2 linked regions of the Pseudophaeobacter arcticus DSM 23566 genome follow. Each later gene encodes a partner of the first gene's protein in a complex. Links are inferred from orthologs where the notes say so. Each region holds a gene or a part of one and is shown in the gene's direction. Other genes may lie near its edges.

Region 1 (15,187 bases):
ATGGTGAACTCATGCAGGCGCAGCTGATTTTCGAGCTGGATAAGCGTATAGGGGCGGCCATAGCCAAAGGGGGTCTTGTCTGACCGCGCCCAGAACCCGGCCCGGTTAGGCACCACAAAGATAGCCCGCCCCCCCGGCCCCAGAACCCGGCGGCATTCCTCCAGCACCTGGGTTGGCCGTTCCGAGGTCTCTAACCCATGCATGACCACCAGACGATCCACCCGGCCAGTTTCAATGGGCCAGGTGGTCTCTTCGCACAGGACCGAGACATTGGGCATGCCTGCAGGCCATTGCATCACCCCCTGAGGGCCCGGCATCAGGGCAATGACCCGCCGCGCCTCGGCCAGATAGGGCCGCATCAAAGGGGCGGCAAAGCCAAACCCCGCCATGGTCTGCCCAGCGGCCTCTGGCCAGAGTTCCAGCAGTCGGTTGCGCACCGAGGCCTGCGCCGCCCGGCCCAGGGTACTGCGGTAATAGAAATTCCTAAGATCCTGAACATCAAGATGCATTGCGGGTGCCTGCTGCTTGGGCCAATCTATGCGCAGTGTAACAATGGTGAGGCGAAAGACCATGCCCCTGGAAATCATTACCCTGCCCTGTCTCTCGGACAACTATGCCTATCTGCTGCATGATGCCAAGAGCGGCCAAACCGCTTTGGTGGATGCGCCAGAGGCCGCAGCGGTGAAATCTGCGCTGAGCGCCCGAGGCTGGGGCCTGGACGCCATCCTGCTGACCCATCACCACTACGACCATATCGACGGCGTTGAAGAGCTACGGCGCAGCTATGGCGCCAGGGTCTATGGCGCCAAACCCGACGCCCACCGCCTGCCGCCGCTTGACCATGCGCTGGACTATGGCGCGCGCTTTGATCTGTTTGGCGAAGAGGTCCAGGTGCTGGATGTCTCTGGCCACACAATTGGGCACATCGCCTTTTTCCTGCCCGAGAGCCAGGCTGTCTTTACCGCTGACAGCCTGATGGCGCTTGGCTGTGGTCGCCTGTTTGAAGGCGCGCCAAAGATGATGTGGGAAAGTCTCAACCGCCTGATGGCCCTGCCGCCGCAGACCATGGTCTACTCTGGCCATGAATACACCCAGTCCAACGCCCGTTTTGCCGTGACAATCGAACCGGACAATAGCGCTTTGCATCTGCGCGTTGATGAAATAAACGCAAAACGCGCCAAAGGCGAAGCCACTGTTCCGTCACTTTTACAGCTGGAACTGGACACAAATCCGTTTCTGCGGGCTCATCTGGATGAGGTGAAATCAGCCATCGGCATGGAAGGTGCTGAAAACGCAGATGTTTTTGCAGAGATTCGGCAGCGAAAGGACCAGTTCTAACGCTTCAGATCAGGGTCTTGGCCGGCAAAGATGGGGTGCAATTCAACCGCTTTAAAAAGAAATGTGACCTAAATTTGAAAGAAAGTCCTTGAAGCTGCCGCTCTATCAACCAAACTCTAATACTATGACGACATGGTTGATGCATGGGGAAGAGGCAGAAAGCCAATGTCCCGGTCAACCCAAGAACAGAGGAGCACGCCCGTGCCTTCATTCTCGAGCACACTAGAACAAGCCATTCACGCCGCGCTCGCGCTGGCGAATGAGCGGCGCCATGAGTTTGCCACGCTGGAACACCTGCTGCTGGCATTGATCGAAGAACCCGAAGCCGCCCGTGTGATGCGCGCCTGTGGCGTTGAGCTGGGTCAGCTACGCGCCTCGCTGATTGAATTTGTCGAAGAAGATCTCGCCAATCTGGTGACGGATGTCGATGGATCGGAAGCGGTCCCGACAGCGGCCTTCCAACGGGTCATTCAGCGCGCCGCCATCCATGTGCAAAGCTCCGGCCGTACCGAAGTGACCGGCGCCAATGTCTTGGTCGCGATCTTTGCAGAACGCGAGAGCGACGCCGCCTATTTCCTGCAGGATCAGGATATGACCCGCTATGATGCGGTGAATTTCATCGCTCATGGCGTGGCCAAGGATCCCGCCTTTGGCGAATCCCGCCCGGTCACCGGCGCGCCCGAAAGCGAAGATGACGCCATGGGCTCTGTCCCTCCCGGCGAAAGCGACAAAAAAGAGAGCGCGCTGGATAAATACTGCGTCGATCTCAACGCCAAATCGCGCGAAGGCGACATTGACCCGCTGATCGGTCGCAGCCATGAGGTAGAGCGCTGCATCCAGGTGCTGTGCCGCCGCCGCAAGAACAACCCGCTGCTGGTGGGCGATCCCGGCGTTGGCAAAACCGCAATCGCCGAAGGTCTTGCGCGTAAAATCGTACAGGGCGAAGTCCCCGAGGTTCTCTCCAAAACCACCATCTTCTCGCTCGACATGGGGGCGCTGCTGGCCGGCACCCGCTATCGCGGCGACTTTGAGGAGCGCCTCAAGGCTGTGGTGACCGAACTGGAAGCCCACCCCGATGGCGTGCTCTTTATTGATGAGATCCACACCGTGATTGGTGCGGGTGCCACTTCTGGCGGTGCCATGGATGCCTCCAACCTGCTGAAACCTGCCCTGCAGGGCGGCAAGCTGCGCACCATGGGCTCCACCACCTACAAAGAGTTCCGCCAGCATTTTGAGAAAGACCGTGCCCTGGCACGGCGTTTCCAGAAGATCGACGTCAATGAACCCTCGGTGCAGGATTCTGTTGAAATCCTCAAAGGGCTGAAACCCTATTTTGAGGAACATCACAGCGTCAAGTTCACGGCGGACGCGATCAAATCCGCCGTGGAACTGGCGGCACGGTATATCAACGACCGCAAATTGCCCGACAAGGCGATCGACGTGATCGACGAAGCAGGTGCGGCACAGCATTTGCTGCCGGAAAGCAAGCGCCGCAAAACCATTGGCGTCAAGGAAATCGAAGCCGTGGTGGCCAAGATCGCCCGCATTCCGCCCAAGAGCGTCACCAAAGACGATGCCGAGGTGCTGAAGGATCTGGAGAAGAGCCTGAAGCGGGTTGTTTTTGGCCAGGACGACGCCATCGACGCGCTGGCCAGTGCCATCAAATTGTCCCGTGCAGGGCTGCGCGAACCGGAAAAACCCATCGGCAACTACCTCTTTGCGGGCCCCACCGGGGTTGGCAAAACCGAGGTCGCCAAACAGTTGGCCGACACATTGGGGGTGGAGCTGCTGCGTTTTGACATGTCGGAATACATGGAGAAACACGCGGTCTCCCGTCTGATCGGCGCGCCTCCCGGCTATGTCGGCTTTGATCAGGGTGGCCTGCTCACCGATGGGGTTGATCAGCACCCGCACTGCGTGCTGCTGCTTGATGAGATCGAAAAGGCGCATCCGGATGTGTTCAACATCCTGTTGCAGGTGATGGATAACGGTCAGCTCACGGATCACAACGGCCGCGCGGTGAACTTCCGCAACGTGGTTTTGATCATGACCTCCAACGCCGGTGCTTCGGATATGGCAAAGGCTGCGATTGGCTTTGGCCGTGATCGCCGCGAAGGTGAAGACACCGCCGCGATTGAGCGCACCTTCACGCCGGAATTCCGCAACCGCCTGGACGCCGTGATTGCCTTTGCGCCACTGCCCAAAGAGGTGATCCTGCAAGTGGTCGAGAAGTTCGTTCTGCAGCTGGAAGCCCAGTTGATGGACCGCAATGTCTCGATTGAGCTGACCCGCAAGGCTGCGGAATGGCTGGCAGACCGGGGCTATGATGATCGCATGGGGGCACGGCCACTTGGCCGCGTCATTCAGGAGCACATCAAGAAACCTCTCGCCGAAGAACTGCTCTTTGGCAAGCTGGCAAAGGGTGGGCTGGTCAAGGTTGGCATCAAGGATGGCAAGCTGGATCTGCGGATCGAAGGGCCCATCAAGCCACGGATCTCTGGCGACAAACCGCCATTGCTAACTGCCGACTGACCATGCGGCTATCTGTCGGAGCCTTCCTCCTCTCGCTCGTCACGGGTCCTGCCGTGGCGGGCGATTTCACCTTGCAATGGCCGCTGGACTGTCGCTTGGGCGAAACCTGCCATATCCAGCAATATGTCGATCATCTCCCCGGCCCCGCCACTCAGGATTATCGGTGTCAGGGGCTCAGCTACTCGGGACATAAAGGCACGGATATCGCCCTCCCCTACCTGAGCGACATGCAGGCCGGCGTCACAGTCCGTGCGGCTGCATCAGGAGTTGTTCAGGGGACGCGAAACACCATGCCTGATGCCTATTCCACCCAGGATAACGCCGAGATGCTGCAAGGCCGCGAATGTGGCAACGGCGTTGTGCTGCGCCATGCGGACGGCTGGGAAACCCAGTATTGCCATATGAAGCAGGGCTCTGTTCTGGTGCAAAAGGGACAGCAGGTTGAGGCCGGCACCGACTTGGGCGAAGTTGGACTTTCTGGCAAAACCCAGTTCCCCCATCTGCACCTGTCGCTGCGCCGAAACGGCACTGTTGTAGACCCCTTTGCCCCCGAAGGCCGCCAATCCTGCGACACCCCTGCGGATCCAGCCGCCCCCAGCCTCTGGGCCGAACCGCTGCCCTATCAGCCCGGCGGCTTTCTGGGGGCTGGGTTTTCGACCCAGGTTCCGGAGTTCCAGACGATCAAGTCCGGCGAGGCCGCGCGCACGCGGCTGACCACCAAGTCACCGGCGCTGGTGTTTTGGGCCTATGCCTTTGGTGGCCAAATGGGCGACCGCGTGCGCCTGACCATTTCCGGCCCCAAAGGGGTCTTTTCCGTTCATGAGATCACCCTGGAGCGCGATCAAGCGCAGTTCTTTCGGGCCTCTGGCAAACGGTTGCGGAACGCAGCCTGGGACTATGGGCGCTATACTGCACTGGCGGTATTGCTGCGCGATGATGAGGAAATCGACAGGATCGAAGAGGTCATCGACCTCAGATAGGGATCAGCCCTCCATCATGACTGGTGATCACCTACCATGCCCCCCCCTGCGAGGTGGGCTATCTGCACGCCTTCCGAAACGCACAGTGCTCTTCTGGTCGGGGGGATCCGCAGCAGACCCGCACCCAGTCCCAGGCCCTCACTCAGGTTCTAAGCCCGCACTCAGTCATGGTACAGGCAGCATCTGGTCAGCGTTCGGTGAACTTTAGCTCAATCCGGCGGTTTTGGGCGCGGGCTTGCGGGGTATCATCGGTATTCACTGGCTGGAACTCGCCAAAGCCATTGGCCGCCAGGCGATCCGGCGCTATGCCGAGATTTTCGATCATAAAGCGCACCACCGACAGCGCCCTGCCCTGGCTCAGCTCCCAGTTATCACTGTATTTGTCGCTGCCCGCCATGGCCGTGTTGTCGGTATGGCCATCCACCCGGATGATCCAGTTCAGCTCTGGTGGGATCTCGGCGGCAACGCTCTGCAAGATCTTCGCCACCTTGGTAATCTCCCCCTTACCTGCGCTCGACAGATCCGCACTGCCCGAGGCAAACAGCACCTCGGAGGCAAAGACAAAGCGGTCGCCCTCGATCCGGACGCCTTCCTGGTTGCCCAGAACATTGCGCAGGCGACCAAAGAACTCAGACCGGTAACGCTCCAATTCCTCTGCCTTGGTTTCCAGGCTCTCTGCCTTGCTGGCCAGTTCTGCCGCTGCAATCTCCAGCCGCTTGCGTTCGCTTTCTTCCAGCAGGCGGCGGCGGCGCTCTTCGGAGGCAGCCCGCGCCAGTGCCGAATTCAAATCTTGGCCGAGGTTTTGCAACTGCACCTGCTGCGCCGCATCGCGCTCTTGATAATCGTCCAGAATGGCCTGCAACCCGCCCAGTTGCTCGCGCAGGGCGGCAACCTGCTGGTTCAGCAAGGCGGTCTCGCGTTGGGCCTTTGCCGAGATGCTTTCCTGATCGGACAAGGCCGCCTGCGCCTGAGCCAGCAGAGCCGCACGGTCCTGCGCCAGGCTACGCTCCGTTTCAGCGCGGCTTTCAGCATCTTGCTGGGCATTCAAAGCCGCCAAAAGCCGTTGCTGCAAAACCGCCTGATCGCTGGCCGCCGCCTGGGCTGTCTCCAAAGCATCCAGGGCCTCCAACAGACGCAACTCGACTGACGCGCGGTCCTCAGCGGTTGAGTTAGCGGCGCTCCGGGCTGCAGCCAGTTCGTTTTGCGCCTGCAACAGTTCCGCCTCCAGCCCGGACATCACCGAAGCCGTATCGGCCTGCAACCGGGCCAGTTGGGTTTCCAGCCGACGCTGGGCGTCATCTGCCGCAGCCCGTTGTGCCGCCAGTTGCTGCTCCAGCTGCAAGACAGCTTTGGCCTGCTGCCGCTGCAGGCTGGCCAGCTCGCTTTGATACTGGGTTTCGGTTTCAACATTGGCGGCGCGTTGCCGCGCCAGCTCCGCCTCTAAGGCGGCCTTGTTTTCAGCCGCCAAGCGACGGGCGCCATCCAGTTCGGTGTTCAGGCGGTCCTGCGTGGCGTTGCTGTCCTGGCGCAGCCGGTTCAGCTCAATTTCCAGCGCCGCGACACGGCCTTCGGCGGCGGATTGCGAGACCTGCATCTGCGCCAGCACCCGGGTCAGACGCTCGGCCAGCTCATCCCGTTGCTGCCCCTGTGCCTTGGCCGCCTCCAGGGTTGCCAGGGCCTGTTCCAGATCACTGTTCAACCGCTCCTTTGCCTGCTCCGCTGCCGCCAAGAGCGTCAGCGTGTCCTCCGCCTCCTGCCTCTGGCGTTCCAGCGACAGGGTCATCGCCGTCAGCTCTGCATCCGCAGTTTCAAGACGCGCCCGCAGGGCTTCGGCGGCGGCGGCTTCCACCAGACGGGCTTCTTCCTCGGCGCTCAGCTGCGCGGTCAAGGCCGAAACCGCGCTTGCCTGCTGCTCCCCCTGTGTTTCAAGATCGGCGATCAGCGCCTCCAGGGCTTCGCGCTTGGCCGCTGCAAGGCGGGCGTTTTCAACACCGGCATCAATCTCTTTGCGCGCCTGCGCCAGGGCGATATTCATCGCCTCCGCTTCACTCAGCAATGTGCTGCGCTCGGTTTCAAGCGCCGCGCGGTTTTCTGTCAGTTCAGCGATCTGCGCCTCAGCGGCATCCCGCCCGGCAATAAAGGCCGCAACCTGCGCCTCAAAGGCGGTGATCTGGCTTTGTGCCTGCGCCAGGGCTGCGAGTTGCTGATCCCGTTCAGCCGTCAGCCCGGCAATCACCGCACGCTGCTGATCCAGGGCGTCTTGCGCCTGTGCCAGATCCCCCTGGGTAGTGGAAAGCGTCGCGCTGAGCGCCCCTAGCCGCGCATTCAGGCGGTTGTTGTCGCGTTCCTCCAGACCCAGCGCATTGGCCAGCGCCTGCACCTCAGACGATAGCTCATCCAGCTCGCTTTCCTGGCCGTTGATGGTCTCTCGCAGCACAAATTGCACCACCATAAAGATGGTCAGCAGGAACATCAGAACCAACAGCAGGCCCGTCATCGCATCGACAAACCCGGGCCAGATCGAATGCTGGAACCGCTGCCCGCTGCGCCGCGACAGAGCCATGGCCTAGTCCTCGCCCTGCAGGAAGGAAGCAGCGGCACTTTGCTCGGGCTCGGGCGCCTGACGCCCGCGCCCGCGCGGCACCGCAAAAGCCCTGACCATGAGGTCGATATCTTTGCGCAGCTCAGCCAGGCTTTCCTGACGGCCTGCGGATATCTCTTCCAGGATACGCAGCATCTGCACGTCGATCGAGCGCAACCGCATACGGCTTTCGGCATCCATGCCAACATCGCCATGGGCGCGCATGATCTCGGTCAGGGTCTCCTGCCCCACCGCCACCCGGTCCAGCGCGCTGGAAAGGCTCGCCGTCTGGTCCTGACGGGCGTTCATATCGGTAATCGCATCCACCAACTGCGACAGCTTATTGTCAACCTCGGCCCGGCTGGCGGCATTCTGGGCAAACATCGCCTGTAGCGCATCCATCTGTTCCGCCATGGTATCCAGCACTTCGGAGACCACACCTGTTTCGCCACCGCCGCCCTCCTCGCCGGAGGAAAAGCTCACCCGGGTGAAGGAAGACAGCCATTCCTCCAGCTCGCGGTAAAACCGGTTCTGGCCGTGACCGGCAAACAGCTCCAGCAGCCCGACGATCAGTGACCCCGCCAGCCCCAAGAGAGACGAGGCAAAGGCAACCCCCATGCCCCCCAACTGGGCCTCAAGCCCGGTCATCAGACGGTTAAACACCGCAATGCTTTCTTCGCCCTCCTGTGGGGCCAGGCTGCGAATGGTATCCACCACCGCAGGAACCGTGGTCGCAAGACCGTAAAATGTCCCCAAAAGTCCAAGGAAAATCAGGAGGTTAACGATATATCGCGTAATTTCGCGCTCTTCATCCACCCGCTGCGCCACAGAATCCAGAATGGAGCGCGTCGAAGACGAGCCCAGCTGCATCCGCGCCGCCCGCGAGCGCAGCAGCGCCGCCAGCGGGGCCAACAGCGACGGTGCGCGTTTTTCCCCGCGGCTGCCACCAGTGGCAAAGCTTTCGATCCAGCGGACCGAGCCGATCAACTGCAGCACCTGCCAGAAACAGGACAGAACACCGATGACAAAAACAAAGACAATAAAGCCGTTGAGCCAGGGATTGGCCTGAAACACCGGCAGCACCTTGGGCAGGGCGACAAAGATGCCAAAGCCTGCCAGGCCAAGGGCAATCAGCATCAGGATGATTTGCCGGACGGGTTGCGAAAACTGCGGCCTGGTCTTGCGCTCGGTATGGGCCATATTCGGTGCGATCCTGTCAGGTTTTTGGCTTAATTCCCTTCGGAGCTTAAAGGCAAAGAGGCAAAAGCACCAAGGCTTTATCCCGTAATTTGCCGCACGCGCATCATCAGCCACTCCAGTTCGGCGTCGCCCAGGCCTATCTCGCGTAGATGTTCGGCAGTATTGTACAGATATTCTGTATTGGGACCGCGCCCACCCACCGCTGTGGCGATGATCTGCGCCTGTTTTTCCAGCGCCAGACCGCCGCAATACTGCGCGTGATGCGGGTCGATGACATAGGTCACCGCCTCGACCTCTTCGCCTGTGTGCAGGGCAACCGTCAGATCGCGCTCCAGATAGGCAGAGGAAATCAATTCACGTTCGCGCAGATAGGCCAGGGTTTTGTCTTCTTCGCCGGCGGCAACCGCCAGTGCCAGCCCCTGACACTGTGATCCTTTCACCTCATCCAGGGCAAGCACCAAGCCCGGCGCCTCTTCGCTGCCCCGGTGATGGATCGAGGACATGCAAAAGGAGCGGGCATAGCCCTGCAGGGTTGCAACCTCGCGACGCGCCACTGGAAACCCCGGGTTCCACAGCAGCGATCCATATCCAAATACCCACATTGTCATGATCTATGGCCCTTTATATCCGCCGTCTATAAACAGCAAAATGCAGGCTAGAAAAAGAGGGTCTTTGCAGAATGCGACTGCTGAAATGGCTCAGCCTTGGGGCTGCTGTCTGGATAGTGTACTGGGGGTTGGCAGCCTGGGGGCTGCGCGGTGGGTTCGAGACCTGGTTTAACGAACAGCAACGCCAGGGCTGGCAGGTCTCCTATGGTCCAATGATCACCCGTGGGTTTCCCCTGCGCCATGTCACCCGGCTGGAGCAACCGCTGCTTGCCGATCCCGGCACCGGCGCCGCCTGGAGCGCTGACTGGATCGAATTTGACAGCCCGGCCATCTGGCCCGGTGCACAAAGCCTCCGGTTTCCGGCAACGCCGCAACACTATTCCTATTTTGACCAGACCCGCCGGTTGACGGCAGCAGAGATGCGCGCGGATTTACAACTGGCCCCCGGGCTGGCGCTGGAGCTGGAGCAGCTGTCGCTGACCAGCCAGGCCTGGCAGATCGCTGATGCCGACGGAGTCTTGTGGCAGGCTCAGGATCTTGTGCTGGAGATGCGGCAGATGGCGCAGGCAGAACAATACCACCTGAACGCCGAAGCGAGGCAGTTCTCGCCCAGGGGCTACTGAGAGCTGGTTTTGGCGGCTTGACCCCTGCCAGGGATGATCTGCCGTCCTGGTTTGAGGCCCTGCGTCTGCGGGCAGATCTGGGGTTTGAGTCCCCCTGGGACCGGCGGGCCATCGAATTGCGGCGACCGCAGCTTCGCCAGATCAATCTGGATCTGGTCGAGGCCCATTGGGGCGACATGCTGTTCCGGGCCTCGGGAGAGCTGGAGGTTGATGAAAAAGGCCGTCTCAGCGGTGAGCTGGCTCTGCGCGCGGAAAACTGGCCCGCGATTCTCGACATGGCCGAACGGCTGAGCCTGCTGCCGCCAAGCACCCGCAGCGCGGTAGAGAAAGTTCTGGAGTTGTTTTCAACCGGAACCGGACGCGCGGCAAAGATAGACATCCCCTTGCGCTTTCACCAGGGGCAGGTCTGGGCTGGCCCGCTGCCAATCGGCACTGCGCCGCCATTGGTGCTTCGCTGAGAGACGACCAGTCCCACTGGCCGTCCAGCTATCGATCCAGGAATGTAAAAAAGAGCGGGGGGCTCCCGCCTGATCTGCGGCATTCTTGCAGAATGCCACGCCTCAGTTGGGCCGGGCGCCGCGCGAGACGCGCGGCGCGGTTCCGCTTGGGGCAAATGGTTTGCAGCGCGTAAAGCATTGGGCCAGATCAAACGGCGGCCAAGATTACCGCACAGCTTACCTGAGATCAGGCCCCTAGCGGCAATAGGAACCGCTGCGGTAACTGGCGACATCCAGATGGAAATGATCGCGGTGATGACGGTCCGCCTTGGGGCCAAGCACGGTGCCAAAGGGGCCACAGGCCGCCTTCCAGATCCGTGCCAAGGGTTTGCGGGTTTGGCCTGCGTCCCAGCCATTGAGCACAGTTACCAGGGTACCGTCTTCCAGTTTGAAGCCAGAAATATCAATCGCCTTGCCCCGGCCGTGCTCCGAGATCCGGGCCCCGGGGCGATTGTTGCGGGTGCGGCAGGCGTAATGCGCCGCGACGCGCAGGCTGACGACCTTGTTGCGGCGGCCAAAGGCCGTTTCAACATCTTTGGACACCCAGCGTTTCAACGCCTCAGCCGTCTCGCAGGTCATCACCGAGGCCTGGCTCAGCCTGACGCCTGCCACGGAAGTCACCTGCACCGCGTCCCTGGCACCACAGCCCGGCAGTGTCGCCACCACTCCGCCAATGACCTTGCCCTGGATTTCAATATCCCCACAGACAGAGCCTTTGCGCAGGTGGCGGCGTTTGAACAAAGCCTGCTCGGCAATGGTATCCGGACGCACAAAAGGCACCAGGGACTGATCCAAAACGCGTGGCACCAGATCCGCAGGCAAAGCGGCCGCTGCCAGAAGCTGGGCTGAAACCGGGCGCTCAACTGGGCGCAGATCCGCGCCCAAGGCTGGAGCGAGCTGTTCCAGATCCGCCAGCACGGCACCCGAGGACTGCGGCAGCACAGCCGCCGAGGCTGCAATATTGGACAACGGGCGATCAGACAACGGGCGATCAGAAAATGGGCGATCAATGGGGCGCAGCGAGACCTCGGGCGCCGAGGCTTGCAGCGGTGCAATGCCCGCCACACAGAGCAGCCCAGCGGCCCAGGCCCTGGTGGCAACACCCGATGCAAAACGCCGCCACCCGATCATGGTTTATGCGCCCGGCCAAAGTCAGGCGCAGCAGTGTCCTGCCCGGCCTCGATAATGCCGCGACGGATGGCGCGGGTACGGGTGAAGTAGTCATGCAGGTGATCCCCGTCGCCGGTGCGGATGGCCCTTTGCAGCGCAAAAAGCTCCTCGGTAAAACGGCCAAGGATTTCCAGCGTGGCCTCTTTGTTGGTCAAAAAGACATCGCGCCACATGGTTGGATCCGAGGCGGCAATCCGGGTGAAATCACGAAACCCCGCCGCCGAATATTTGATCACTTCGCTGTCAGTCACCCGGCGCAGATCATCCGCCACCCCAACCATGGTATAGGCAATAAGATGCGGCGCATGGCTGGTCACGGCCAGCACCAGATCATGGTGATCCGCATCCATTTCATCCACATTGGCGCCCATTCCTTCCCAAAGAGAGCGCAACCGTTCAACCGCGTCCCCGTCACTGCCTTCGGCCGGAACCAGCAGGCACCAACGGTTGTCAAACAGCTCGGCAAAGCCCGCTTCCGGCCCGGAATGTTCGGTCCCCGCCAAAGGGTGCGCCGGGACAAAATGCACGCCCTCGGGAATATGCGGCCCCACGGCCTCGATCACATGGGCCTTGACCGAGCCCACATCGGACACGGTGGCGCCGGGTTTTAACAGCGGGCCGATCTCGGCCATCACCGGCCCCATGGCGCCGACGGGCACGCAAAGCACCACCAGATCGGCGCCCTCGATGGCCTCGGCGGCGCTGTCGCAGACCCGGTCACACAGCCCGATGCGGCGGGCGGTATCGCGAGTCTCGGCGCTGCGGGCGTAGCCGGTGACCTCGCCTGCCAAGCCGCCCCGCTTCATCGCCCAGAACATCGAGGAGGCAATCAGGCCCAGACCAATCAGGGCCACCCGGTTGTAGATGACAGTACTCATACGGCAGCCTGCTGTGTCTTGAACTCTGAGATGGCAGCGATCAACCGACGGCAGGCGGCCTCGTCCCCAATGGTGATGCGCAAGGCGGTGGGCAGGTTATAGCCGCCCACCCGGCGCACGATCAGCCCCTGGGTCTGCAGATAGGCGTCACAGGCCTCGGCCTCGGCCTGGCTGGCAAACCGCGCCAGAATGAAATTGGTGCAGGAGGTATCCGACGCCACCCCCAGCTCTGCCAGCGCTGCCGCCAGCCAGCTGCGCCATTTGGCATTTTCACTGCGGCAGTGGTCGATATAGGCGCGATCACGCACTGCGGCCTCGGCCCCGGCCAATGCGGAGGAAGAGACATTAAAAGGTCCGCGCACCCGGTTCAGCACATCAATGATCGCCGCAGGCCCATAGCCCCAGCCAATACGCGCGCCGCCCAATCCGTAGATCTTGGAAAAGGTCCGCGTCATGAAGATATTGTCACGGGTAGCCATCAGCGCCGCGCCGGCATCAAAGCCTTCGACATATTCCGCATAGGCACCATCCAATACCAACAGCACACCTTTGGGCAGCCCATCGGCCAGGCGCGCCACCTCAGCGGCGGAAATCATCGTGCCGGTGGGGTTGTTGGGATTGGCGATAAACACCAGTTTGGTGTGTTCGGTACAACCGGCCAGCAGGGCGTCAACATCGGTCACGCGCTCGCGTTCCTTGACCTCCACCGGAGTGGCACCAGCGGCCAGGGCGCTGATGCGATACATGGCAAAGCCGTGCTCGGTATAAAGCACCTCATCGCCGGGACCGGCAAAGCACTGGCACAAAAAGGCGATGATCTCATCGCTGCCTGCACCACAGATGATCTGCTCAGGGTTCAGCCCCTCGACCTCACCGATTGCCTGACGCAGCGCCTGATGCTCGGAGCTGGGATAGCGATGCATATTGGCCGCCGCCTCTTGCATGGCTGTAATCGCAAGCGGGCTTGGCCCCAGTGGGTTTTCATTGGAGGAGAGCTTTACTGTGTTGCTCACCCCCGCCACATGGGCCGCGCCGCTCTGATAGAGAGCGATATCCATAATACCGGGCTGCGGCGTAATCTGGGTCATACTTTCGGGCTCCTTGGTTCCCATTGGTAATAGCGAAGCACAAACCAATGGGAAAGCCGCAAGATGCCCCCTGTCAGATCCAGCCCCCAATAACAGCGCTGCAGGGGTGTGAAATAGTCAGCTGGCCCGCTGGAATCACGCCCCGGAGCAGGTCGATTACTTGGCCTTCTCCAGCTTTTTCAGCTTGGCTGCGGCCTGCTTTTCCACCATATCTGTCAGCTCTTTGCGCAGTTTTGCGTCCTTGCGCATGGCCTCCTCCATGGTTTTTTGCAGAACCTTGGCAGATTGCGACCCGTCCGAACCTTCAAGAGCCTTATTGGCGTAGGCGACAAAGACCTTGTCCTGAAGCCCGCCGGCGATATCGGCATAGATTTGTGGTCCGTGTTTTTTGGCAAATTCCTCCACGGCATCCGCACCATATTTTTTGACCAAATCCCCTTTCCAAACCGAATCCATCGCCCGGGGGATCAGTTTCTGCGCCAAAAAGCCCTGGGAATTTGCCACATAGTTTGAGCCAAATTGCGAAACCGCTTTCATCGGTCCCGAGGCCATAATGCCCCCCGACAGGATCTTGACCACCGCGTCGGTGACCTCTTTTTTGTTGGGGGCGCGCCCCTTTTCCACCAGCGGTTTGAACAGCATGATCGCCTCTTTGGTGGCATTTTTGATCATTTCCTGTCCGACAGTGGTGGTGAACATCTTCTCCATAAAGACGGTCAGCGACTTTTGTGAGAAGGTCTGGAACATCTTGGACGGCAGTTGCGCGGCGACCTTGCCAGCAACACCTTTCAGGAAAGTGCCGCCCAGCTTGCCCCCCGCAGCGCCCGCGATCCCTGCAAACAGAGTATCCAGGGCGACTTTCTTGGCTGCACCGTCCCAGGTGACCTTATTGCCGGCAAGGTATTCGCCGTACTGGCCAGCGCTGGATTTCATCGCCTCGGTGCCGGCGGCTGCTATCGCATGGGCCTTGACCGGGTTCATGCCTTTGGTCGCCACCAAACGCGCGGTGGCATAGACCTCGATCACCGCAAAGGAGGTCTCGCGCACGATCTCCAGGGTGAAAACCGCCTTGCTGGCCGTGCCAATGCGGGCCTTGATAAATTTGTCAAAGGCCTTTTGCCCGGTATTGTAGACCCGCGTCGCCTTGGCATCCTGCTTTTGCACCTTGGCCCAATCCGGCTTGGACCGGCTCACCAGGGCTTTTAGGCTGCCAGCTTCGGAGCGGGCATTCAAAATCGGCGTCCAGGGCGGGTCGGTGTCAGCGTTCAGCGTCGACATGGTAAATTCGGCAATCGCCATCATCATGCCATCCTCGGCCTGGCGGGTTTTTTCCACATCATTGCAGAAATCCACCCAGCATTCCGCCTGCCCCAGCATCATATTGGCCTTGGACAGGATCTCATGTTTGAGCGCCTTTTCTTTGGCCTCAAACTCGCGCACCTCGACCTGTTTGGTCTTGCCCTCTTCCTTGACCTCATAGACCGAGACCTTTTGGTCACTGGCAATCATCGCCTGCAGCTTGGCCAGCCCCGCCTTCCAGGTCCGCATTCCGGGGTCAACGATACCGTCCGGCTTTTTGAACCCCAGCGCATTTTTCTGGAAACTGCGGATGTCCTTGATCAGGCCCGCGTCACATTTCTGGGAGATGGTGATATTGTCATAGCCATTTGCCTTGAGCATCAAACGCACCAG
Region 2 (15,067 bases), 530 kb from region 1 along the record:
GCGATCCTGGGCCGCGCCACCCATGTGAAAGACGACCAGAATCCGGAGTTCAAGTTCAACGGGACTGCCTATGTGGCCCCGGCTGAGCTGGGGCCGGGCAACTGGAACATCCGCATGGTGGCACGGGCTAAAAATGGCGTTGAGTTTACCCAGCGGGTGATCCTGCACGTAAGAGGCTAGACAGATATGACCGCCCAGATGCGCCCCGCAATGGCCGTATGCCCCGGCTGTGTTGCCGCCCCAAGCGAGGCGGTGGACATGGCTCCAACCGAGGCGCGTCTGGCGCTGTCGCTGCCGACAATCCACTGTCAGGCCTGTATTTCCAAGGTCGAGCGCGGGTTGAATGCCCATCCCGGCATTCATTCGGCGCGGGTCAATCTGACCTTGAAACGGGCCCTGATCGAAGCCGACCCTGAGGTGCGCGCCGATGATCTGATCCCGGTGCTCGAAGGTCTGGGATTTGAGGCGCATGAGCTGGATCTGGCGACACTTGCCGCCACCCAAAGCGACCGGGCCGGGCGGGATCTGTTGATGCGGCTGGCGGTTGCCGGCTTTGCCTCGATGAATGTGATGCTCCTGTCGATCTCGGTCTGGTCCGGGGCATCGGATGCAACCCGCGATATGTTCCACTGGATCTCGGCGGCGATTGCCTTTCCGGCGGTGATCTTTGCTGGCAAACCCTTCTTTACCAATGCCTGGAGCGCCCTGCGGGTGGGGCGGCTCAACATGGATGTGCCAATTGTTCTGGCGCTGGCGCTGGCGCTGATCACCTCGCTGTGGGAGACCAGCCTGTCGGGCGAGCATGCCTATTTTGATGCGGCTCTGACGCTGACCTTCTTTTTGCTGGCCGGGCGCTATCTGGACTATCGCACCCGTGCCGTGGCGCGCTCTGCCGCCGAAGAACTCGCCGCACTTGAAGTGCCCCGCGCCATCCGCATGGAAGGCGACAGGGAGGTCGAGGTGGCGGTCTCGGAGCTTGCCATTGGCGATCTTATCCTGGTGCGCCCCGGTGGCCGTATGCCCGTTGATGGCGTCATCGCCACCGGCCAGTCAGAACTGGATCGCTCGCTGCTCACCGGGGAAACCCTGCCGGTCTTTGCCGAGCCGGGCACCCGGGTCTCTGCGGGGGAGGTCAATCTGACCGGCCCGCTGGTGGTCCGGGCCGAAGCGGTGGGCGAGGATACCTCGCTGCACCGGATGGCGGATCTGGTGGCCATCGCTGAATCTGGTCGCTCGCGCTATACCTCGCTGGCCGATAGCGCCGCCAAGCTTTATGCCCCTGGTGTACATATCCTGTCGGCCTTGGCCTTTATTGGCTGGTATCTCTACACCTATGATCTGCGCATGGCGCTGAATATTGCGGCGGCTGTGCTGATCATCACCTGCCCCTGTGCGCTGGGCCTTGCGGTGCCTGCGGTAACCACCGCCGCCTCGGGGCGGTTGTTCAAAAAAGGCATGTTGATCAAACATTCCACCGCGCTGGAGCGTCTGGCCGGGGTCGATACCGTGGTGTTTGACAAGACCGGCACCCTGACGGCGGGCACGCCGCAGCTGGAAAACCTCGACGCCTTTAGCCGCGCCGAGCTGGCAATTGCCCTGGCCCTGGCCGAAGGCTCATCGCATCCGCTGTCACGGTCCCTGACCGCTGCGGCCCGGGCTGCGGGCATTGCCCCTGCAAAGGTCACAGAGCTGCAAGAGCGCCCCGGATTTGGCAGCGAAGGCCAGTTTCAGGGGCGTACAGTCCGCCTGGGGCGCGCCGCCTGGCTGGGCGCCGATCAGGGCAGCCAAACAGCGGCCTGGCTGGATACCGGCGACGGCACAGCGCCGCGTGGTTTCCTGTTTCACGACGCCCTGCGCCCCGGTGCGGCCGAGGCCGTGGCGCAGTTGCATGCGGCTGGCAAAGAAGTTCTGTTGATTTCAGGTGATACCACCGCCGCGGTGGAGGATCTGGCCCATCGTCTGGGCATCCAGAAATGGCTGGCCGAGGCGCTGCCGCAGGATAAGGCCGCACGGGTCCAGTCCCTGTCGGATCAGGGCCGCAAGGTGCTGATGGTGGGGGATGGTCTAAATGACACCGCAGCGCTGACGGCGGCGCATGTCTCGATCTCGCCCGCCTCTGCCTTGGATGCAGCCCGCGTGGCCTCGGACATTGTGTTGCTGGGGCAGGACCTTGAGCCCATCGCCGAGGCCTGTGTGGTGGCCAGCAAGGCCACCAAACGCATCCGCGAAAATTTCCGCATTGCCACCCTGTACAATGTGATCGCGGTGCCGCTGGCCATTGCCGGCTTTGCCACCCCCTTGATTGCGGCGCTGGCGATGTCCAGCTCTTCGATCACCGTTTCCCTTAATGCGCTGCGCCTGAAATAACCCGCGCCGCGCCTGACAAAAAGTGCCCAAGCCATGAGCGTCCTTGCCTATCTCATCCCCATTTCGCTGCTGCTGGGCGGTGGCGCCTTGGCGGCCTTTGTCTACACGGTGCGCTCAAACCAATATGACGACCCGGAAGGCGACTCGCGCCGCATCCTCAGCGAGGAATGGGACGATCACCCCAAACCGTGAACGCTGGACGACCCTAGGCGAAATTGACCATGGCCCAATAGGGCAGGGGGCAATGGTCGAGATGCGGACCCTGGCGAAGATCTGGTGCGATGTTCAGGACAGGATCGTTTTCCGCATGACGATATAGGTGGGTTCAAGAAAACCAGGATGTGCCTCCTCACTGGTTTTCTTGAACCCAAACCGCTGAAAGGTCTTGTGATTTTCTACGAGCTCTATCCGCGTTTCCAATTCCAAAATTGAGAACCCTTTTGTCCGGGCCCGTTGTTCTGCCAGCCGGATCAATTGCCGCGCATATCCCTTGCCCCGCTGTTCTGCGGCAACGGCAAGTTTCCCCAAATAGAAGCAATCCGCTTTTTCTGTGAAGAAAACACATGCGTCAGGGCGTTCCCCAATGACCCAGACTTCGCCTGTAACACACTGCTTTTCAATGTCGAGCGTGGTCAATTTGTGCATCGACGATTGTGGGTTTATTCTTGCCTCCATATAGGCGAACTCGCGTTGAACGAGCTTTAAAACCGAAGGAATAAGGGGGCTGTCTGGCGTTATCCGCAGGGGATCAAGCAGGGGCATGGTCTGTCCTAAGTGCCTTTTCGCATATCGTTTCCAGGATATTCGATAGAAAGTGCTTTGAACGCAATGGGCTCATTTCTGCGGTTTGCAAATACAAAAAGGCCCCTCCAAAGAGGGGCCTTTTGCTGCGACCTCGTACGGGAGGTAAGCCCCTGGTCGCTTGGATCGGGGGTGGCCTCAGGACGAGGGGCCGAGCGTGTCGCAGGCGATGTTGCGGGCGCTCAAGCGGCGGCAGGCGAGGTCGGCCTGTTCTTTGGTCATGCCCAGAAAATTGGCGTCAAAGCCCAGACGTGATTTTGCCACCTTGCGCAGGGTGCCGTTCAGGGTCTCCATTTCGGACAGGGCGGTGCGCAGCAGGACCTTTTCAGCCTGATAGGCGGTGGTGTAGCGCCCGACATTGATGCCCCAATATCTGCCGCCCGAGGTGGAGAGCCGGGTCACCACCACAGGCTGCTGGTCGCTGGGCGCCGCCGCATTGGCCAGTCTGACCGGGCGGGCCATTGGCCGCAGCCCGGTATAGGCCAGGGTTTGTACCCTGGTGGGGGCAGAGGACTGCACGACGGCTGCGGTCACTGTTGCAGCACCTGTGGCCTGCTCTGAGTTGCTGGGAACCGGCCCGGTCGAGGCAGGCAGCACCTTGGCCTCTGTAATGGCTGCGGTGATGCTGGCTTGCAGAATATCGGGATCAATCCCGGTGCCACTCTCTGCGGATGGCTCCGCCGCCAGAGCAGCGGTGGCCAATGTCTCAGTGTCTTGTGTCTCGGTGTCTTGTGCTTCGCCGTCCTGTGTCTCGGTTGCCTGGGCCTGGGGGGCGGTGGCCTGGCTGTCAGTGACCTGGCTGGCGGTGGCAATCTGCACCGCTTCGACGATGACAGCCGGGTCGACAATTGGGATGGGACGCGCCAGGGGGCGAAGGCTGGTATTCACCAGACCATTGACGCGGACCGTCTTGCCCGCGCCGCCGCTTGTGGTGCCTGCATCTGCAACCAAGGTCGTGGCGCCAATCCCGCGATTGCCAACATAGGCCGGACGTCCCGGCGCCTGAACGCGGGCCTGCGAGGGGGCGCGGCGAAAGCCGAGATCCAGCAGTTCGACAATCTTGGCATTGCGCGAGGTAGACGATTTGCCGCCAAAAACGGTTGCGATGATGCGCTCATTGCCCCGTTTGGCCGAGGCCACGAGATTGGAGCCCGCAGCCCGCGTATAGCCGGTCTTGATCCCGTCGGCACCTTTGTAGGCGGCCAGCAGGCGTCGGTTTGTATTGGGGACTGTTTTGACGCCCGCATCAATCGTGGTGCGTGAAAACAGGTGATAATACTCGGGGTAGTCATAGAGGATATGGCGACCCAGGGTGGTCATGTCACGGGCGGTAGACAGATGCCCCGCCTCGGTCAGCCCATGGGCGTTTTTGAAAGTGGTGCGCGACATGCCAAGCGCTTTGGCGGTGCGGGTCATGCGGCGGGCAAAGGCGGCCTCGGATCCCGAAATGGCCTCCCCGATGGCGGTGGCGGCATCATTGGCTGATTTCACGGCTGCGGCCCGGATCAGATAGCGAAAGGCAATCTGCTGACCCGTTTTCAACCCCAGCTTTGAGGGGGGCTCGGAAGAGGCGTTTCTGCTGATGCGCACCTTTTGGTCAAGGGAGATTTCGCCGTTTCGCACCGCTTCAAAGGCAATGTAGAGGGTCATCATCTTGGTCAGAGAGGCGGGATGCAGCCGGGCATCTGCGTTGCGCGAATGCAGAACTTCTCCGGTGCGCGCGTCAACAACTACGGCAGCATAGGCCGCTGCCTGCGCCTGCGTCGGGGGAATCAGCACCATCCCAAGAGAGAGAAGAACACCCATGATCCACAGCACAGACCGGGCCAATGCCCGCTGCCCGCGAACCAGGTGATTACACCTGATCTGCACGATATCTGCCATTTTTGCCTCTTGCCGCCGGTTTTCCGGCTGACGATTTTGCCTGCTACATAAAAACCGTAGCATAGACGATGGCTAGAAGAAACCTTTGCGATCTGTGGATTGACAGGGCTGGAGAAATGACTTCCCCCAGATTTAGTAGCGCAGTGGCGAGTCCCGGCTAGATCGGGGGTGTCTTAAGGAAGTGTAAATAAAAATGTGCAGCTTTCCGGCGCCGTAGTCTGCGGCTACAGCGGGGATTTTGTGGCCTGTGCGGCTTCTGTGCAACAGGTGCGGGTTTTTTGCGGGCTTCGGCTTGAGGATCTGCGCTTGGGGGTTTGACGCCCCAGGAGGCCGTGCCTGCCCCTAGGGTTCAAGCCTGCGCGTCACGTAAAATGGGGTGGAATAGTGCAGCCCAAAGGAAAACTCGCAGGGGCGGGGCAACCTGGCGCTGACGGCCTGCTCCAGCGCGTCGAGCAGAGCCGTGGAAAATGCGGCGTCGCGATGTGGTTTGACCAGCAGAGAGACGCTGACGGTGACATGGCTGTGATGGAATTCATCTGTGGGGTAGGCGCGCCCTTTACAGGCGCCGGCACCTCCGTCGTGACGCAGGATAATTGCCTCAATCTCAGCCAGAATCGCAGCGCTGTCGAGCTGCAGGTCACTGGAGTATTTTATCTCTGCATGTGGCATAGGCTATCTGCTTTGTTGTTCTTTGGCTTTGTGTTCTGCTGCGGCATTACAGTGCCGCGAGGCTTTTTTCAATCTGTGACACCAGCTGTGGCAGCTGGCTGAGATCCGCGATGGCGTTGTAGCGGGGGCTGTCTTCCGGGGGCTCGGCATGTTCCAGCTGCCAGATTTCCCCGTGTGGCACATAGGTGCCCCAGCCGCCTGCGGTGATCGGCGGCACCACGTCCGAGCGCATGGAGTTGCCAACCATCATGGCGCGGTGAATGCCGTCGCCGTGGCGGTTGAAAATCTCCTGGTATACTGCGGGGGTCTTTTCCGAGACGATCTCGACCGCGTCAAACAAATCGCCCAGACCGGACTGCGCCAGCTTGCGTTCCTGATCCAGCAAATCGCCCTTGGTGATCAGCACCACCCGGTGGCTTGCGGCCAGCTGTTCAACGGCCGCTTGGGCATGGGGCAGCAGGTCGATCGGATAGGAGAGCATCATCTGTCCCGCCACGATCAGCTCTTGGATGACAGAGGCGGGAACCTGTTGATCAGTGACGTCGATGGCGGTTTCGATCATCGACAGGGTAAAACCTTTGACTCCATAGCCATAGCGCCCGAGATTGCGTTTTTCAGCCTCCAACAAGCGCTGCTCCAGGGTCGTGCGGTCCAGATCAACCGGGGTGTGATCCTGCAACAGCTCGGCAAAACGGTCCTGGGTTACCCGGAAAAACCGCTCATTGTGCCAAAGCGTATCGTCGGCATCAAAGCCAATGGTTGTCAAATTGCCTGTCACGGTGCTGCTTCAATCCCTTTGCCTGCCCCTTTTCCTGAGCTGGCTTTACGCTATATAAGCGGGATATAGATTTCCATGCATGACTGGAACACTAAGCTGATGCCGCTGCTGCCTGTGATGATGTCCAAATTCTCGGATGACGATGATAGCGATCTGGGTCTGCTGACCAAGACACGCCCCAAGACCCAGCGCCCGCCGCGCTACAAGGTGCTGTTGCTCAATGACGACTACACGCCCATGGAATTTGTCGTGCTGGTGTTGGAACGGTTCTTTGGCATGACCCATGCGCAGTCCTTTGAAATCATGCTCACCGTGCACAAAAAAGGTGTTGCGGTGGTTGGGGTCTTTACCCATGAAATCGCCGAGACCAAGGTTGGTCAGGTGATGGATTTTGCCAATCGTCATCAGCATCCGCTGCAATGCACGATGGAAAAAGAAGAATAATATCAACATACAAGAGGCTATGCCATGTCCCTGCGCCTATCCCTGGCCTTAGAACCGGGTGGCTGTGTCATGCCCCCAGAGGGGCGCATCGCCGTCTTTGCGCCGCGCGCTGGTGTGGATCTGTCTGCCCTGCCAAAAGAACGGCTGCTGATCCTGCAGCGCGTGCGCCCAGACTTTGAAGCCTTTGAGGCAGCCGGCTTTGCCTGCCTGCCCGAGGTGGCGGATCTGCCCGCGCAAGAGCGCTTTGCCGCGGCCGTGGTCTTTTTGCCGCGCGCCAAGGCCGAGGCCCGTCAGCTACTCGCCCAGGCGGAGGCGGTGACCACCGGCCCGGTGCTGGTGGATGGCGCCAAGACCGACGGGATTGATTCGGTCCTCAAGGCCCTGCGTAAACTCACCGAAACATCGGCGCCGGTGTCAAAGGCACACGGTAAGATTTTCTGGTTCCAGGGCGGAAACAATGTACTCAATGACTGGCTCCCGGCAGAGGGCAGCAAGGTCGAGGGCTTTGTCACCGCGCCGGGGGTGTTTTCTGCCGATGGCATCGACCCGGCCTCCAGGCTCCTGGCGGAGTGCCTGCCAGAGAAACTGGGCCGCAGGGTGGCTGACCTTGGCGCCGGCTGGGGTTATCTGGCAGCGCAGATCCTGACCCGCGCAGGTGTCGAACATCTGCATCTGGTTGAGGCCGACCATGTGGCGCTGGGCTGTGCGCGGCAGAATGTTGTGGATGCGCGGGCACAGTTCCACTGGGCCGATGCACGCAAGTGGCAGGCCCCAGAGCAGGTCAACACGGTGGTGATGAACCCGCCCTTTCACGCGGGGCGCAGTGCCGAACCAGAGCTGGGGCAGGCCTTTATTTCGGCGGCGGCCTCTATGCTGGTGGCCTCGGGGCATCTGTGGATGGTGGCCAACCGGCACCTGCCCTACGAGACCCTGCTGGGAGAGCGTTTTGCCGCTGTAAACGAAGTTGCGGGCGATAACCGGTTCAAGGTCCTGCATGCCCAACGCCCGCGGCGCGCCAAAGGCTGATATCTTCCCGCGCGCGGCGCCTACATTCATCGTTTCCAAAAGTAGAAGCGGGGGGTAGGCTCGCAGCCAAAATCAAACCTCAGGAGTATGCCTCGCATGTCCTTTTCCATCGCTGGCAAGACAGCCATCGTCACCGGTTCCTCGACGGGTATTGGTCTGGCCATTGGCCGTCAGTTTGTGGCCGCCGGAGCCAATGTCATGTTTGCAGATACCAATGAGGCCGCGCTGGTGCGCGAGCTGGGAGAACAGGCGGATGAGAGCAATATCCGCTATTTTGCCGGCGATCTGCGCGAACGCCTGACCATTGCCAATCTGCTGTCGGCGACCATCGACGCCTTTGAGGACATCGATATTCTGGTGAACGGGGCGCGTCAGGTGGTGCAAAGCGATCCCTTGGATCCCAACGACGAATCGCTGGAGATGTTGTTGACGGAGAACCTGCTGCCAACGCTGCGCCTGTCGCAACAGGTGGCGCGCCGGATGATCAAACAGGGCGAGGGCGGTGAGCCGGATACACCACTGGGGGCCATCGTCAATCTCTCCTCCATTGCGGCCCGACGCACCCACCCCGAGCTGATGGCCTATTCCGTTGCCTCTGCGGCGCTGGACCAGCTGACGCGGTCGCTGTCGGTCTCCCTGTCGCCCCATCGTATCCGGGTGAACTCCATTGCCTTTGGATCGGTGATGAGCGCCTCGATGCAATCAACACTCAAGGATAACCGCAGCTATCGTCTGGACATCGAACAGCACACGCCCCTGGGCCGGATTGCCTCGCCGACGGAGCTGACCGAAACGGCGCAGTTTCTGGCCTCGGATGCCGCTGGGTTTATGACAGGCCAGATCTTGACCCTTGATGGCGGCCGCACCCTGCTGGATCCCGTTGCCGCGCCGGTTCACTAAAACACCTGTTCCTGCCCGGTCCCCAAGATCTCAGCCCCGCCAAATCTCAGGTCCCCCACGACCCAGGCCCCCCAAGATACCAAGCAGAAAGCCCCCTTGATGACCGCTGACTTGCCTCGCGAAATGACTGATGAAAAAGCCCAGGCCGCCGCTTGGTTCCGCCAGCTGCGGGATGAAATTGTCGCCGCCTTTGAAGCGCTGGAAGACCGCCATGACGATGGGCCCTTTGCGGATCTGGAGCCGGGACGGTTTGAGGTTTCTGAAACCACGCGAGCCTCGGCGGATGGCTCTGACGCCGGCGGCGGCTTGATGAGCGTGATGCGCGGCGGGCGGGTGTTTGAAAAAGTCGGCGTCAATATTTCCGAGGTCTACGGCACCCTGGGCGAACGGGCGCAGAACGCCATGGCAGCGCGCAAGGGCCTGCCGGGGATGAGCGAAGACCCGCGATTCTGGGCTTCGGGGATTTCCCTGGTGGCGCATATGCGCAACCCTCATGCACCCGCAGTGCATATGAATACCCGGATGTTCTGGACGCCGCATGCCTGGTGGTTTGGCGGCGGTTCGGATCTGAACCCCTGCATCGAATATGAGGATGACACCGCGCATTTTCACGCCACCCAGAAGGCCCATCTCGACCCGCATGGTGCCGATTTGTATCCGCGTCTCAAGGAATGGGCGGATGAGTATTTCTATATCCCCCACCGCAACCGGGCGCGCGGTGTTGGCGGCATCTTCATGGATGATCACAACAGCGGCGACTGGGCTGCGGATTTTGCCCTGACGCAGGATATTGGCCGCGCCTTTCTGCCCGCCTATCTGCCGCTGGTGGACAAACGCCGGGGCCAAGGTTTCTCGGAGGCCGATAAGGACGCGCAGCTGGTGCATCGCGGGCTCTATGCGGAGTATAATCTGGTCTATGATCGCGGCACCAAATTTGGCCTGGAGACCGGCCATGATGCCAATGCGGTACTGATGAGCCTGCCCCCCCTGGCAAAATGGGTCTAAGGCCGCTGTCTGGCCGCCCGCGAAATCACGCCCATTTCCTGTAACCTGTGGCTTTGCCCTAGGAAAACGGGCTTCTTCGATACAGATTAAAGGAACCGGCTGCATTGCGCCGGTTCTTTTTCATTTGGTTTAGGGTTTGAGATGCGCAGTAGGTTTCTAAGTCTTCTGGTGATGGTGGCCCTTGCAAGTTGCGGTGCCAAATCACCGCCGCCACCTGAGGCAAGCGCAACACCCACACAACCTCCCTCCGAGGCGCAGTTGGCGCAGCTCAAAACCTATCCGCGTTTTGGCGACAGCGACCCGCATGAATGGACCGGACGTGGCCCCAACAGCTATGCGATCCATGGGATTGATGTGTCGCGCTACCAGGGAGAGATCGACTGGCCGCAGGTCCGGCGGGCCGGGGTCTCCTTTGCCTATCTCAAGGCCACCGAGGGCGGCGATGTCGCAGATCCTGCCTTCAGCGACAACTGGCGCGGTGCGGCGCGGGCCGGGATGCCGCGTGGCGCCTATCACTACTATTATTTCTGTCGCCCCGCAGAACAGCAGGCGCGCTGGTTCATCAAACATGTGCCGCGCGATGCCAATGCGCTGCCGCCGGTGCTCGACATGGAATGGAATCCGCGCTCGCGCACCTGCACCAAACGTCCCGATGGCCGGGTGGTGCGGGCCGAAGCGCGCAAATTCCTGGCCCTGCTCGAGGCGCATTATGGGCAGCGCCCTGTGGTCTATACCACGGTGGATTTTTATCGCGAGACCGGCATTGGCCGTTTGCACGGCACCGAATTCTGGCTGCGCTCGGTCGCGGGGCATCCGCGTCAGGTCTACCCCGGCGCCTTTTGGCGGCTGTGGCAATATACCGGCACTGGCCTGGTTCCGGGCATCCAGGGGGAGGTGGATCTGAACGTCTTCCACGACAGTCCCGAATCCTGGCTGCGCTGGTCGGGGCAGCTCTAGGCGCGTTTCCAACCGGCCTCGGCCAGCGCCTGACCATAGCCGGAGGCGATGCGCATATCCGGGCCGATACCCTTGTCCAGCAGCGCCTTGTGCATGTTTTTCAGCTGCCAGCAGGGCACATGCATCACCATGTGATGCTCCAGATGATAGTTGACCCAATAGGGCGCCACAAACAGCCGGGCGATGGGGCCTGCCTTGGTGGTGCGCACGTTTTGCAGCGGGTTTTGCGATTGCTCCACCGCGCCATGTTCGGCGATGTTGCGCACCCGCAGCACAAACTGGAACCAGGTGAGATAGGGCAGCAGCCAGAAGGCCAGGCCCCACCACCAGCTGCCAATCAGGCTCATCGCCACCGCGACGCCAATAAACACCGGCAGAGATTTCCATAGATGTGGCGCCTTGAAGCTCTGGGCAAAATCCGAGGCGGCGGCCGCGATGGCGTCATCGTCGCCAGCCAGGCGAAAGCTCATCAGGATTTGGCCCAGCAGCTGTTTGGTGCCGGTCTGGCCGGTCAGGTCGCGGGTGAATTTGCGCTTGAGCGAAGCCTTGGAGGTGGGGAATTTGGCGCTGAGCTTCAGATCCGGGTCTTTGTCCGTCTGGGTAAAGCGATGATGCGTCAGGTGGTAATGGCGATAGGCGGCAAGTTCGGCCAGAATGGGCCGCCCGCACAGCCACTCGCCAATGATGTCATTCCATTTGCGGCTCTTGAACAGGGCGTTATGCGCCGCCTCATGCATCAGGATCGCCAGCCCCAACTGGCGCGAGCCGATCACCATGACCGCAATGACAAAGGTGAAGGGATTGGGCCAGAGGGCAAACAGCGCCAGCGCACAGGCGATCACCCCCCAGCAATGCAGAACCAGCCACAGCCCCATGGCATCGGACCTTTCGGCCAGGGGGCGGATCTCTTCGCTGCTGAGATAAGATTTTCCGGGTGTCATGATGGGCTCCTCCTGGCCACAGGATCGCCTGCATCAGGGGACGCGGTCAAATAGGGCGCCACGTCATACTTTTGCGTATGTCGTGGCGGCACTTTTTTAGGAGCTGCGGCTGAGGAACTGCGGCCCTACTGGCGCCAGTCGAAAAAGCCGGGACCGGCTGTGGCCAGCAGTTTTGCAGCCATGTCCCGCCCCAGGTCTGCCCCGTCTTCGATGGCGCAGGTCTGATCTTCGGCAATGGCTTGCGACCCATCGGGGCGCAGCACTTCGCCGCGCAGCCGCAGGGTGCCGCCATTCAGCTCAGCCAGACCGGCAATTGGTGTTTCGCAGGACCCATCCAGCGCCGCCAGAAAGGCGCGCTCCGCCGCCAGCCGCTGACCAGTGGTGATATCATGGATCGCCTCAAGCATCGCAGCGGTGCGGCTGTCATCGCTGCGCCGCTCGATGCCAATTGCGCCCTGCGCCACAGCAGGCAGCATGTCAGTGGTCTCGATCGCGGTGGCAGGCACATCCGCCATTGCCAGCCGGTTCAGACCGGCCATCGCCAGAAAGGTGCATTCGGCAACGCCCTCGTTCAGCTTTTTCAGCCGGGTCTGCACATTGCCACGGAACTCCACCACCTGCAGGTCGGGGCGGCGGTTCATCAACTGGGCGCGGCGGCGCAGCGACGAGGTGCCAACCACAGCGCCGGGCGCCAGATCCTGGAGCCGGGAAAACTTTGGCGACACAAAGGCATCACGCACGTCCTCGCGGGGCAGATAGCAGTCCAGCAGCAGCCCCGCAGGCTGGGCCACCGGCATATCCTTCATCGAATGCACCGCAATATCGATGGCCCCCGACAACAGGTCCTCTTCGATCTCCTTGGTGAACAGCCCCTTGCCGCCCAGCTCCTTGAGCGGCTTGTCTGCTGCAATCAAAGCCTGGTTGTCGCCACTGGTCTTGATCACCACAATTTCAAAGGCTTCGGGCGCCAGATCAAAGGCCGCAGCCAAACGGCGGCGGGTCTCATAGGCCTGGGCCAGCGCCAGCGGCGATCCACGGGTGCCAATTTTCAGCGGAGAAGCGGGGGAGGGCAGGTTCTGTGTCATGTAATGACCTTTAGTAGCGGCGATTTGCCGTTGCAAGCATTGGTCAGGCTACCCTTGACAATTTGCCGCTTTGGGTCGACCTCATGGGCGACACAACGAGCAGGCACAATCGAGGGTGACATGGCTGAACAAAAGAAAATTCTGCGCGCATTGGCAGGGGAAACACAGGATGTGCCGCCAATCTGGATGATGCGACAGGCTGGCCGCTACCTGCCGGAATACCGCGCCACCCGGGCTCAGGCCGGGGATTTTCTGTCACTTTGCTACAATTCGGAACTGGCCGCCGAGGTCACCCTGCAGCCTATCCGCCGCTTTGGCTTTGATGCGGCGATCCTGTTTGCCGATATCCTGCTGATCCCCCAGGCGCTGGGCGCGGATCTGTGGTTTGTCACCGGCGAAGGCCCGCGCCTGTCGACCATTACAACCGAGGCGGATTTTGCCAAGCTCGGCCCGGCATCGGACATCCACGAGACCCTGAACCCGATCTACGAGACGGTGAAAATCCTGTCGGGTGAATTGCCCAGCGAGACAACTCTGATTGGCTTTGCCGGCGCGCCCTGGACTGTTGCGACCTATATGATCGCCGGACGCGGTACCCCGGATCAGGGACCGGCCCATGCTTTGAAACAGGCGAACAAGCCCCTCTTTGAGGCGCTGCTGGCGCGCATCACCGAGGCCACCATTGACTACCTGTCCAAACAGATCGAGGCCGGCGCCGAGGTGGTCAAGATCTTTGACAGCTGGGCGGGCTCGCTGAAAGGCGAAGACTTCCGCAACTACGCGCTGGAGCCCTGCCGCGAGATCACCGCTGCGCTGAAACAGCGCCACCCTGGTATCCCTGTCATCGGCTTTCCACGGGAAGCGGGGGAAAAATACCTGGGCTTTGCCAGGGAAACCGGCATTGATTGTCTGGCGCTGGACAACTCGGTTGATCCCCTTTGGGCAGCGCAGAGCCTGCAGGTCGATGGCTGTGTGCAGGGCAACCTCGCTTCGCGCCATATGGTGACCGGTGGCCAGGATCTGGTGGATGAAACCCGCGCCATCGTGCAGGCCTTCAAAAACGGCCCCCATATCTTCAACCTCGGCCATGGCATCACCCCGGATGGGGACCCGGACAATGTGCAGCTGATGATCGATACGATCCGTGGCGGCTGATCCCAACCGGACTGGCATCAGCCTGCGCCCGGCGCGTCTGGATGACGCGTCGAGCCTGGCAGCCCTGGCAATTGAGGTCTGGGTCGGCACCTATCTGCGCCAGGGGGTGAACAGCCTGTTTGCCAACTACGTCTTTGCCGAGCTGACGCCAGCCCGGTTTTATTCGCTGCTGCAACAGAATTGCGAGACATTTATCGTTTCGCAGAATCTCGAGGGGATCGACGGCTTTATCCGCATCACCGAAGGGGTAAAGCCACCTGCGGGCCCCGGTTCGGCAGCCGAGATTGCAACACTCTATGTTCAGCCGCGTCATCAGGGGCGGCGGCTGGGGCGGGCGCTGTTGCAGGCAGGTTTGCAGCGCTGCGCCGATCTGGAAGCGCCGGCGCCCTGGCTCACCACCAATTCAGAAAATACCGCTGCGATCGGCTTTTACCAGCGCATGGGATTTGAAATCACCGGCGAGACCGCCTTTTGCCTCGGCACCCAGAGCTACCCCAACACCTTGCTGACCTATTGCCCGGAGCTCCGGTAGCCACCGGCCTTCACCCTTCATCTTACTTGAAATACCGCGGGGTGAATTGGCCTTTAGGCCAAGAGGGGCAGAGCCCCCACCCGCCAGCCTGCCTTGCAAACACCCGGGGTTTGGTGCATCAGCGCCACAACTGGTATCACAGCCACCACCGCAGCAATCCTAACTCAAAGGGCAGACCCATGGACTATGGAAAGACCGGAGCCGCCCGCAAGGGAACCAATGCGCCACGCCACGCCGAACACAATGCCAAGGGCAGTCGCAAAAACCCCTATGACAAGTCGCAGGACAAATCCGCGCTTCTGGCCCGTATGAAGGCCGCCGCCGCCGAGGCCAAAGCCAAGGAATGATCGGCCTTTGCCCGGCAGGAAACGCCGCGCGCCAGAGGGTTGGCGCGCGATTTTTGTCTGGTAAAGCCGCATAGGGCAGACCTCCTGCGGGCGACTGGTACGGGCGACTGGGGCTCAGGTGGTCAGGCTGCGGGCGATCAGCTCTTTCATGATCTCGTTTGAGCCACCGTAGATTT

The links.
Region 2: the proteins of clpA (region 1) and clpS are in contact, whole or in part, in a solved structure (PDB 1LZW), measured with the Escherichia coli proteins. The link is inferred for Pseudophaeobacter arcticus DSM 23566 from one-to-one orthologs.

What each region holds. Positions count from the first base shown.
Region 1 is NZ_KI421507.1:2,640,471-2,655,657, forward strand. Bases 1,221-4,204 are described here. They hold clpA (ATP-dependent Clp protease ATP-binding subunit ClpA), read left to right. Parts: upstream 1,221-1,539; coding sequence 1,540-3,870; downstream 3,871-4,204. Other genes in these bases: gloB (hydroxyacylglutathione hydrolase), read left to right, coding at 1,221-1,338; ARCT_RS0117040 (M23 family metallopeptidase), read left to right, coding at 3,873-4,204. Outside these bases: ARCT_RS0117025 (class I SAM-dependent methyltransferase), read right to left, coding at 1-509; more of gloB, read left to right, coding at 571-1,220; more of ARCT_RS0117040, read left to right, coding at 4,205-4,850; ARCT_RS0117045 (peptidoglycan -binding protein), read right to left, coding at 5,038-7,413; ARCT_RS0117050 (biopolymer transporter ExbB), read right to left, coding at 7,417-8,631; ARCT_RS0117055 (gamma-glutamylcyclotransferase), read right to left, coding at 8,709-9,239; ARCT_RS28820 (DUF2125 domain-containing protein), read left to right, coding at 9,311-9,862; ARCT_RS28825 (DUF2125 domain-containing protein), read left to right, coding at 9,880-10,320; ARCT_RS0117065 (extensin-like domain-containing protein), read right to left, coding at 10,555-11,490; ARCT_RS0117070 (prephenate/arogenate dehydrogenase family protein), read right to left, coding at 11,487-12,407; hisC (histidinol-phosphate transaminase), read right to left, coding at 12,404-13,495; ARCT_RS0117080 (peptidoglycan-binding domain-containing protein), read right to left, coding at 13,652-15,187. UniProt on the Escherichia coli protein: ATP-dependent specificity component of the ClpAP protease. It directs the protease to specific substrates. It has unfoldase activity. The primary function of the ClpA-ClpP complex appears to be the degradation of unfolded or abnormal proteins.
Region 2 is NZ_KI421507.1:3,166,675-3,181,741, reverse strand. What follows is about bases 5,407-8,270. They hold clpS (ATP-dependent Clp protease adapter ClpS), read left to right. Parts: upstream 5,407-6,598; coding sequence 6,599-6,943; downstream 6,944-8,270. Other genes in these bases: ARCT_RS0119660 (SDR family NAD(P)-dependent oxidoreductase), read left to right, coding at 8,066-8,270; ARCT_RS0119665 (class I SAM-dependent methyltransferase), read left to right, coding at 6,968-7,969; ARCT_RS0119675 (HAD family hydrolase), read right to left, coding at 5,768-6,499; ARCT_RS0119680 (hypothetical protein), read right to left, coding at 5,407-5,721. In the rest of the region: ARCT_RS0119705 (FixH family protein), read left to right, coding at 1-180; ARCT_RS0119700 (heavy metal translocating P-type ATPase), read left to right, coding at 187-2,367; cbb3-type cytochrome oxidase assembly protein CcoS, read left to right, coding at 2,401-2,559; ARCT_RS0119690 (GNAT family N-acetyltransferase), read right to left, coding at 2,653-3,129; ARCT_RS0119685 (D-alanyl-D-alanine carboxypeptidase family protein), read right to left, coding at 3,307-5,052; more of ARCT_RS0119680, read right to left, coding at 5,395-5,406; more of ARCT_RS0119660, read left to right, coding at 8,271-8,869; hemF (oxygen-dependent coproporphyrinogen oxidase), read left to right, coding at 8,993-9,874; ARCT_RS0119650 (glycoside hydrolase family 25 protein), read left to right, coding at 10,016-10,831; ARCT_RS0119645 (fatty acid desaturase family protein), read right to left, coding at 10,828-11,772; hemC (hydroxymethylbilane synthase), read right to left, coding at 11,898-12,857; hemE (uroporphyrinogen decarboxylase), read left to right, coding at 12,978-14,012; ARCT_RS0119630 (GNAT family N-acetyltransferase), read left to right, coding at 14,002-14,544; ARCT_RS28440 (hypothetical protein), read left to right, coding at 14,724-14,891; ARCT_RS0119620 (acyl-CoA dehydrogenase family protein), read right to left, coding at 15,006-15,067. UniProt on the Escherichia coli protein: Involved in the modulation of the specificity of the ClpAP-mediated ATP-dependent protein degradation.